3 regions of the Paenibacillus medicaginis genome follow, and region 2 is predicted to be linked to each of the others. Evidence: predicted binding sites of a transcription regulator. Region 2 holds the regulator's gene; each other region holds the start of a gene.
The links. The regulator Rex, encoded in region 2, represses fermentation and respiration genes when NADH is low (regulators of the CRP and FNR family bind a similar motif). The targets are predictions, from matches to a motif close to TTGTGAAATATTTCACAA.
Positions count from the first base shown of each region.

Region 1: ACE5LO_RS09635 (YwiC-like family protein) is a predicted target of Rex. The motif match lies at 1,832-1,849, and genes of this name have one in related genera.
Region 3: ACE5LO_RS00235 (DUF2249 domain-containing protein) is a predicted target of Rex. The motif match lies at 1,781-1,798, and genes of this name have one in related genera.

Region 1 covers NZ_JBHIRY010000007.1:72,165-75,443, forward strand. Annotated here, with positions in the region: gene ACE5LO_RS09625 (nitrate/nitrite transporter) at 1-714, shown strand, start outside; gene moaA (GTP 3',8-cyclase MoaA) at 753-1,769, shown strand; gene ACE5LO_RS09635 (YwiC-like family protein) at 1,916-2,632, shown strand; gene ACE5LO_RS09640 (TIGR04053 family radical SAM/SPASM domain-containing protein) at 2,660-3,279, shown strand, end outside.
Region 2 covers NZ_JBHIRY010000021.1:91,220-94,498, reverse strand. Annotated here, with positions in the region: gene dinG (ATP-dependent DNA helicase DinG, 3'-5' exoribonuclease type) at 1-1,365, shown strand, start outside; gene ACE5LO_RS19300 (redox-sensing transcriptional repressor Rex) at 1,409-2,062, shown strand; gene ACE5LO_RS19295 (amidohydrolase) at 2,049-3,279, shown strand, end outside.
Region 3 covers NZ_JBHIRY010000001.1:45,136-48,414, forward strand. Annotated here, with positions in the region: gene ACE5LO_RS00220 (SDR family NAD(P)-dependent oxidoreductase) at 1-47, opposite strand, end outside; gene ACE5LO_RS00225 (TetR/AcrR family transcriptional regulator) at 90-671, opposite strand; gene ACE5LO_RS00230 (iron-sulfur cluster biosynthesis family protein) at 1,336-1,656, opposite strand; gene ACE5LO_RS00235 (DUF2249 domain-containing protein) at 1,819-2,052, shown strand; gene ACE5LO_RS00240 (DUF2249 domain-containing protein) at 2,112-2,666, shown strand; gene ACE5LO_RS00245 (SDR family NAD(P)-dependent oxidoreductase) at 2,809-3,174, opposite strand; gene ACE5LO_RS00250 (aldo/keto reductase) at 3,259-3,279, opposite strand, start outside.

The sequences.
Region 1 (3,279 bases), on a different contig from region 2:
CTGATCGGCACATTTGCCACCTATACATTGGCTGCCATTCTCCTTGCCTTCTCGCCTTCCATCGGGCTGTATACGGCAGGCAGTCTCGCCATTGCGGTTTGTGCGGGAATCGGCAACGGAGTCATTTTCAAGCTGGTGCCTTTTTATTTCAACAAGCAGGCCGGCATCGTGAACGGCATTGTATCCATGATGGGCGGTCTGGGCGGTTTCTTCCCGCCGCTGATGCTGTCGGCCATTCACTCGCTTACAGGCCAATATTCCATCGGATTTATGCTGCTGTCGCAGGTAGCTTTGGCGAGTCTGGTGATCGTTGTCTGGCTCTACTTTCAGGATCGTCTGGCACTCTCGGCTGAGGTGTTTGCATCGACCGGACAGGGTATTCTGGTGACGGATGTGGCGGGAACCATCAAAGCAGTCAATCCTGCCTTTTCCAAGCTTACTGGCTACGCGGAAGAAGAGGTGATTGGCAAAAATCCGAACATTCTGAAATCCGGCAGACAGTCGAAAGCATTTTACGGTGAAATGTGGAAGGCCATCAAAAATCACGGCATGTGGCAAGGAGGCATCTGGAACCGCCGCAAAAACGGCGAGGAGTATTTGCAGTGGCTGAACATCAGTGCGGTGAAGGACGAGAGCGGCGAGGATATCCGTTATGTGGGAACGTTCAGCGACATCACCGAGCAGCACCGGAAGGGAAAAGAAATTCATTCATAGCTTATTTGAACTACCTCTAAAAGAAGGAAGGTGGCCGCATGACATCCTATACACTAAAAGACAGCCTGCTGCGGCCGATGCGCGATTTGCGCCTGTCGGTAACGGACCGCTGTAATTTCCGCTGCACCTATTGCATGCCAAAAGAAGTGTATGGTCATGATTTTGCGTTTTTGCCCAAGTGTGAGCTGTTATCGTTCGAGGAGATGGAGCGGCTGATCAGGCTCTTTGTTTCCCTTGGGGTGGAGAAAATCCGTCTTACCGGGGGAGAGCCACTCATGCGGCCGGGTCTTCCCGGATTTATAGCCAGAATCCGGTCCATTGAAGGCGTAGAGGACATCGGTTTAACCACCAACGGCTCGCTGCTTGGACAGCAGGCGTTGCCTCTTTATGAGGCCGGGCTGCGCCGCCTGAACATCAGCCTTGACGCCCTGGCCCCCGGAATTTTCGGCCGGATGAACGGCAGAGAGGTGGGCCCTGCACACATTCTGGAGCAGATCGAGTGTGCCAGAAAGCTTGGTTTTACGGTCAAAGTCAACATGGTTGTGCAAAAAGGCGTAAATGACAGCGAGATTTTACCCATGGCGGGGTATTTCAAGGAACGGGGCGTTACGCTCCGTTTTATTGAGTTTATGGATGCGGGAAATGGAAACGGCTGGAGTTATGCCGGTGTGGTAACCAAACAGGAGATATTGGATCTGCTCGCGAAGGCTTATGAACTGGAGCCTGTGCACCAAAGTTATTTCGGAGAGGTGGCACAGCGCTACCGTTACCTGGATGGTTCTGCAGAGGTCGGTTTTATCACCTCGGTAAGTGAAGCCTTTTGCTCATCCTGTACCCGGGCCCGCCTGTCTTCCGACGGAAAGCTCTATACATGCCTGTTTGCAGGCCAAGGTTTTGATCTGCGCAAACTGCTGCGGTCCGGAGCGGATGACACGCATATGCTCAATGCGATTGTGGACGTGTGGGAGCGGAGGGCAGACCGGTATTCCGAAGAAAGAACGGAGCAAACGGCCAAAACCAGAAATAAAATCGGCATGTCCTATATTGGCGGATAACAGCTGGCTGCAGACATTGAGCTGCCAACGTCATGACACGCAAGGGATTAAACTGCAAAATCACGTGAAAACCTGCACAATTATAGACGCTTAAAGTGAGCAGCTTGTCTGAAAAAAAGTCGGTCAAGTGAAAGGAGATTCATGGTATGAACAGGTACATTCCCAAACAGCATGGCGCGTGGGTCATGCTCATTCTTCCGTTTTTGACGGGGCTGGCAGTCAGTGGACCGCACGGCATTCACATCCCGCTGTTTGTCTGCTGGCTGGTGCTCTATTTATTCACTTTCCCCGCGCTGCAGTGGATTAAAACAGGTAAAGGGGAGCGATATTGCAAGCCTGCCATACTATATGGGGCCATATCGCTGCCTTTGCTAATTTTTCTTGTGTGGTATGAGCCTCAACTCATCTGGTATGGAGCGCTGCTGCTGCCTTTTTTTGCGCTGAATGTGTATTATGCCAGAATCAAACAGGAACGCGCTTTATTGAATGACATTGCCGCCGTTTTGCTTTTTTGCTCCTTTATATATCCTGTCGTCTATCTCGGAGGGGGAACAACGGAGTGGCGGACAGTGAACGAACTGTTTGTGCTGCTGGTGCTCTATTTTGCGGGGACTGCCTTGTATGTCAAAACTGTGCTCAGGGAAAAAAACAATCCACGTTACTACTACGCATCTGTGGTTTATCATCTGGTGATTATGCTGGCAGCAGCCTCGATCAAGCCGCTGTTGTTTATTCCCTTCCTTATTTTGCTATTGCGGGCTGTCCTGCTTCCCGGCCAGGGGCTGAAGGCAAAACCGACAGGGATTGCGGAGATGGTGTTTGCGGCTGTTCTGTATGGTTCTTTCTTGATTTTAGTTGTTTAAAATTCGGCTCCATAGGAGGAGATTTGCATGATCGCTTCAGGGTCTGTACGGGATTATCATAAAGACCCCTTTATCGTGATTTGGGAGGTCACGCGGGCGTGTGCCTTAAAGTGTCTGCATTGCCGGGCGGAGGCCCAGTACAGACCCGACCCCCGCCAGCTTACATTTGAGGAGGGCAAGAGGTTGCTGGACCAGATTGCTGAATTGAATCATCCACTCTGTGTTTTCACAGGTGGAGATCCGTTAATGCGTCCCGACCTGTTTGAGCTGGCCAGGTATGCCATTGCAGAGAAAAAGCTGTCACTGTCCATAACACCAAGCGCCACCCCCAAAGTGACACGCACCGCAGTCGAGAAGGCAAAGGAAGCGGGCTTGTCCCGTTGGGCATTCAGTCTGGATGGTTCATGCGCGGATATCCATGATCATTTTCGTGGCACTCGCGGTTCCTTTACAATGACGATGCGCGGCATCGGTTATTTGCGGGAGGCGGGCATTCCCATTCAAATCAATACGACGGTTTCACAATATAATCTGCATGATCTTGCGCAAATTGCTGAGAGAGTCAAGGAGATGCAGGCTGTGCTGTGGAGTGTGTTTTTTCTGGTGCCCACTGGCCGTGCCATGGAGAAGGACATGATTTCGCCGGC
Region 2 (3,279 bases):
AAGGACAGCAAGAACGGGCAGCTGCCCGTCCTGCGCCAGCAGCTTATGTCTTCCGGGCACGAGAAGGCCACGGAATGGGCGTATGTGATCGACAGCCTGTATCCGGCGATGGTGGAGGTTAAGGAGACCTGGGATAAGCTCAGCGATATGCTTTTCGGCATGCTGCCTGAACGGAGTGACGCTCCCCCGGGGGAGACTGGACAGTTCTCGGCTCGTCTCAAGCCTTCCGACAAACCAAAGGGCTGGACGGAGGCGGAGCAACTGGAAAACCAGATTTATGTTGCGCTTGGCGAGATCGTCCGCAAGGGAGACAAAATGCTGCAGGAAATCAAGGACGAGCAGGACGATTACGGTGCCGAGAGTCTGGTAACCGATATTACAGGGCTGGTTAAAGATTTGGCTGCCTTCCGTGACAGCCTGCGCTTTTTTATCAAAATGGATGATCTGACCACTGTGTACTGGCTTGAGGCCAGCGGCCAATTTAAAGGGAAATCGTTGCAGTTTTACGCCGTGCCGGTGGATGTCAGCCAGCAGTTGAAGGAGATGTTTTTTGACAAGAAAAAAAGCGTTGTGCTCACCTCCGCAACCTTGTCCGTGAACAAATCATTCCAATATATGATCGACCAGCTCGGTCTTCAGGAGGCTGCGGAGGAGGGCGGCCTGCTTACCTCCCTGCTGCCTTCTCCGTTCAACTATCGGGAGCAGGCGCTGCTTGTCATCCCGCGGGATTTCCCGAGCGTAAAAGGAAGCGTGGGGGACGTCAGGTTCGTGGACATGCTTGTGGACTCGCTCCGCAGCGCGGCTGAGGTAACTCAGGGACGGATGCTTGTCCTCTTTACCTCGTACCGGATGCTCAAGCAGGTATACGAGCCGCTGAAGGAGGTGCTTGCTTCGAGTAAAATTACGGTGCTGGGGCAGGGGATGGATAGCGGTAGCCGCAGCAAGCTGACACGAAGGTTTCAGGAAGCCAAGGCGTCCGTGCTGCTCGGTACAAGCAGCTTCTGGGAGGGGGTCGATATTCCCGGAGAGGCTTTGACCTGTCTGGCTATTGTCAGACTGCCTTTTCAGCCGCCGAACAGCCCGTTGCTGGAGGCGAAGAGCGAACTGCTCCAGGAGCAGAAGAAAAACCCGTTCATGAAACTGTCCGTGCCGCAGGCGGTCATCCGCTTCAAGCAGGGCTTCGGACGCCTCGTCCGTACGGCCAAGGACCGTGGAGTAGTCATCGTGTATGATACCCGTGTCATCGAATCTTATTACGGAAAGCACTTCCTCTACTCCCTGCCGGGACCGAAAATAGAGCATATGCAGACAGAGCAGATCGTGCCCCGGATTTCCGAATGGCTTCATACGGAAGCGGGCAGCTAAGCTCGTTACGATTCATTAGTCCGTGAATTTAGGAGGATTATGCATGAAAGCAGATAAAATATCCGAAGCCGTGGTGCGCAGGCTGCCCGTCTACCTGCGCTACCTGAACGAGCTTCATAAACGGGAGGTCACCACGGTTTCATCCCAGGAGCTGGGCCAGAAGCTGGACCTGAATCCGGCGCAGATTCGCAAGGATCTGGCTTATTTCGGGGATTTCGGACGCAAGGGAATCGGCTATGATGTGATGTATCTGATCGATAAAATACGCCATATACTCAAAATAGACCAGCAAATCAACGTTGCACTGGTGGGAGCCGGTAATCTCGGGCAGGCGCTGTCCAATTACAACGCTTATTTAAAGGATAATATGAAAATTGTGGCAGTCTTCGATTCCTCGCCAGCCAAGGTCGGGCGGCAGATCAACACCCTGACCGTGCAGCCGATGGAAGAACTGAGAGATACGGTCAGAAAGCTGCACATCCGGATCGGGATTATCACTGTACCGGATTTTGAAGCCCAGCACGTAGCTGACGAGATGATCGGGAGCGGGATAGAGGCGATTCTGAATTTTGCGCCAACCATCATCAAAGCCCCTGCGCATATCCGCATTCATGCGACGGACTTTACAACAGACCTGCTGAGCCTGGCTTATTACCTGGAGAACGGAAAGGATGACAATGAAGATGACGACCAATAAGTGGCTGATTAAAAACGGGGCATACGCGGTGAACCGTGAGGAAAAAGCGGTTGTCCACGGCTACATGATCATTGAAAACAGCCGGATCACCTATATCGGAGAAGAGTTGCCCGCAGGAGAGGAAGCCACAGAGGTGGTAGACGGCACAGGACTGCTCTTTCTGCCAGGTCTGATCAATACGCACGGCCATGCCGCCATGTCGCTGCTGCGCGGCTACGGAGACGATATGGTGCTGCAGGAATGGCTGCAAACGAAGATGTGGCCGATGGAGGCCAAATTCACCGCCTCGGATGTGTACTGGGGGACGTCGCTGTCCGTGCTTGAAATGCTCAAGGGAGGCACAACCGCTTTTCTGGATATGTATGACCATATGGATGAAGTGGCCAAAGTGGTCGAGCAATCCGGCATCCGTGCCAGCCTGATGCGCGGCGCCATCGGTTTATGCTCGGAAGAGGAGCAGCGCGCCAAACTGGCGGAGGCGGTAGCCTTTGCGAAAAACTGGCACGGAGAAGCGGCCGGCCGCATTACGGCCATGATGTCTCCGCACGCGCCGTATACCTGCCCGCCGGCCTTTATTGAACAGTTCGTGCAGGCGGCCCATGACCTCGATCTGCCGCTTCACACCCACATGTCGGAAACGGCCGCCGAGGTGGAGCAGAACGTACGTGAATACGGTCTTCGCCCTGTTGCGCATCTGGATAAGCTGGGCTTCTTCTCCCGGCCTTCCCTGGTTGCGCATGCCGTCCATTTGAATGATGAAGAGATTGCCCTGCTCGCCGAGCGCAAGGTAGCCGTTTCCCACAATCCGGGAAGCAACCTCAAGCTGGCCAGCGGTGTAGCGCGAGTGACAGATCTGCTTAAAGCGGGAGTCACCGTGTCGCTCGGGACAGATGGTCCGGCAAGCAACAACAATCTGGACATGTTCGAGGAAATGCGGCTGGCCGCTTTGATTCATAAGGGAGTTACAGGCGACCCGACGGCGGTCCCGGCGGGCGAGGCCCTGCGGATGGCTACGGAATATGGTGCGAATTCGATTGCCCTGAAGGAAGTAGGAGCGCTCGCCGCAGGCAACAAGGCCGATTTTATTGCCCTGAATATGGATCAGCCGCATTTTCTGCCGAGAACGGATTTGGTTTCACATGCTGTGTACTCGGCCAGCGCCAAGGATGTTCTGCACGTCTGGGTGGACGGCCGTCAGGTTGTCAAGAACGGTGAAT
Region 3 (3,279 bases), on a different contig from region 2:
CCAATACCTTTATTCGCACCAGTTACTAATGCTGTCTTTGTCATCATTCATTCTCCTTTTTTTCTACATACTGTTGATAACGGGCAATCTTATTGCAAAATTCCAGACATAATGAGATTCCAAACGACATCATATTCCTGTTGAATGGTTGGTATTAGCCATTCTCGACTGTGAAGCGGGTGATGAAATCGGATGGTTGACAGATAGATTCCACGGGCAATATCTTCTGCTATTCCTTCTTTAAACTCGTGATTGCTTATCCCTGCTTCTACAATTTTGGTGATGCTACTGATGATATGATTAACAAATTCATTAGCAATATCATCTGATTCTTCAGCAATTTCAGTATAGATGGCAAACATCTCAGGGTCTTGTTGTGCTTTGGTATGTTTGATCCGGATTAAAGTATCCATCCATATACGTAAACGCTCACTGGCAGAGCATTCTAGTTGGAATGTCTTGTCCAAAGGTTCAGTGATGACATGAAACCAGCGTTTTACAACCGCAAGACGTAAAGCCGATTTACTTGGAAAATGACGATAAATGGTTCCATGTGTGACATTTAATGATCGCGCCACATCAACTACACTCGTCTTCTCTGGTCCAAACCGACGAAGAACATCTTCCGTCGCATCTAAAATGGTTTCTTTTGTTAGAAGTGAATCTGCCATTAATTAACCTCCTTATTAAGATAAATTAAGTATACTCCAATAAAATTCAAAATACAAATAACATAATTTGATTTTTGTTATTTGATAAAAATATGTCAGAATGGAAAAGGAAAGTTCCCGAAAGATCAGAAACTTCCCTTTAACATATGATTCTCGAAATTATGCACTAAAAGTATTAAAAGTATGTTGGTACATTTGTGTCCTTTTAGATGTGTTGGTTGGTGGGCCGAAGTCGTCTACAACAATTAAAAAGCACCAAAACCGGATGGACTTTGGTAACCGTTGCTGAAGATCTTCGAGCAGCTTCACAATTTGCGACTGGATGAAACGTCAAGCGCCAAGAGCGGCTCGTCACGAACAATGAATCGGGGTTCAACCGCCAGCGCGCGGGCGGCCGAAAATTCATGCGGATAGCGGTTGGTGAATGAGACATCAAGCCCGAGATAGCGCCATATCCATTAACGGTAATTGCTCTGTAAACCATTTAGGTTGTTTTCTAGACACAAAGCATTCGACACGTATTATTTTGGATAGGTGGATTGCTTGCAGCCACCGTGGTTCAACACCATTCCATACCGGGTCTCTCTAACGTTCAAAGCCTTTTTTTCATTTGCTCTATCATCCAAACGTAGGCCTCGGGAAACATCGCGAACTTTAAAATCGCCTAGGCGCGCATATTCCTTAATCGCACATTGCTGCTGTATAACGTAGAATCGCTGGACAATTTGAAGGACGGATAGTTTTCTTCTGCTTGCAAACGCAGCTTTTCTTCAAACTGCGGTTTTTGCTGGGGATCTACGAGGAACGTAAACGGCTCAGTCTGAAAAGTGATATCCGTATTATTAGGCCCACCAACGATCAGTACAACAATAACACCATTACAACCGCAGTCCTCTGTATCAATAAAAAGCTTAAAGCATCCAGGGCGGTTTCCAAGGCTATCCTTTAGCTTATCTCTGGTTAGATCATTCATTTCGATATGCATGCAATTCCCACTCCTAGGTTCAGTTACTGAGTATTATAGCAGATTTCCTTTTTGCGTCTGACCTTGAGTTTGCATTTAGTGAGTCTAATCACAGGGGTGAATCTCCGCAAATTTTATAATCAGGTTGTGAATGAAATTACAAAAAACCAGGAGGAATCAACTATGAATCAATATGCCGCAATGATTAACGCTACAGAGTACCCGCCAAAATTCAAGCACAAGGTCATTTTTGATACTTTTTCCGCCCTGCCGCCGTCCAAAGCGATGCTGCTGGTGAACGACCACGATCCGCTCCCTCTCCGCTATCAGTTTGAAGCGATGCACCCCAATGAATTCACATGGGAGTACATTGAAGAGGGGCCTGACATTTTTCAGGTCAAAATCGGCAAAGTCTAAAAAGCCTGTGAGAAGTGAAATTTCGTTAAAGCCCCAGGCCGACCGGAGGGATACACGGTATGAAACAGGAACAATTTAACATCGTAGAACTGGATGTAAGAGCGCATTTGCGCAATAAAAGCGATCCGTTTCAGATCATTATGGACGCGGTCAAAAAACTGGATAAAAACGACATGTTTATTCTCCACGCTACGATCAAACCCGCTCCATTGATCACGCTTCTAAAGATGAAGGGTTTTGTAAGTAAAACAGAGAGAAAAGCGCAGGATCATTGGGTGGTCACCCTTGTGCGGAAAGAGAACAGGCAATGGCTTGATGAAGCCGACCACAGCATGGCAATGAATATTGATACAGAAAAGGTTCCGAGACAAGAATCATCGGATACCGAGACAATTCCGCATATCATTGAACTGGATAACCGGGGGCTGGAGCCCCCACAACCCATGGTTAGAACACTGTCCGTCTTGGAACGAAGCCGTCCAGGGGATGAGATCTGGATTCATAATGACCGTGTACCGGTGTTCTTGATGGAGGAACTCACTAACCTCGGTTATTCCTATACGGTGGAAGAAGAGACAGATGGCACGGCAAAGGTGAAAATTATGAAATGGTAAAAGCGCATCAGGGACGGATTGCTGTTCTTCTATTCGGGGTGCCGCCAACATTTTAACGAAAACATACGCTAAGCCTTCAGATGTGACCGGCTTAGCGTTTTACCAATCCCGCCCGCTGCTCCGGTGATAAGTACAGTTTTGCTCATCTTGTAAGCTGTGGGTATATAGCAGCTACACCACCGGCGAGAGCACTTTGGAGCTTGCGGCTTGGTTCATCAGCAAGAATTTCAAAGCTGTCGGACTCTATTCCATCAATAGCAATTTTTGCGATTTCCGCAGGATTGGACTTGGGAGCTTCAACGCTTGACGTCATGTCTGTCTCCATATAGCCCACATGCAAGCCAGCTACTCTTACATTTTGAGGATACAGTTTTAAGCGCAACTCGTTCGTCATTGCCCACTCTGCCGCCTTTGCAGCCGAATAAGCGCCTTCACTCCCCTCCATACTGAACCATGATAATGCGGAAAGAATATTCAGTATTGATCCTCCCCCATTATTTATAAGAATAGCTTTACAGGAATTGCACCGGGAATGTCAATGGACTCCGGATTTCTTGCACCAGCATACACCTTAGCCCCTCTGGATAGAAGTTCAAGGGTAAGATGGCGGCCA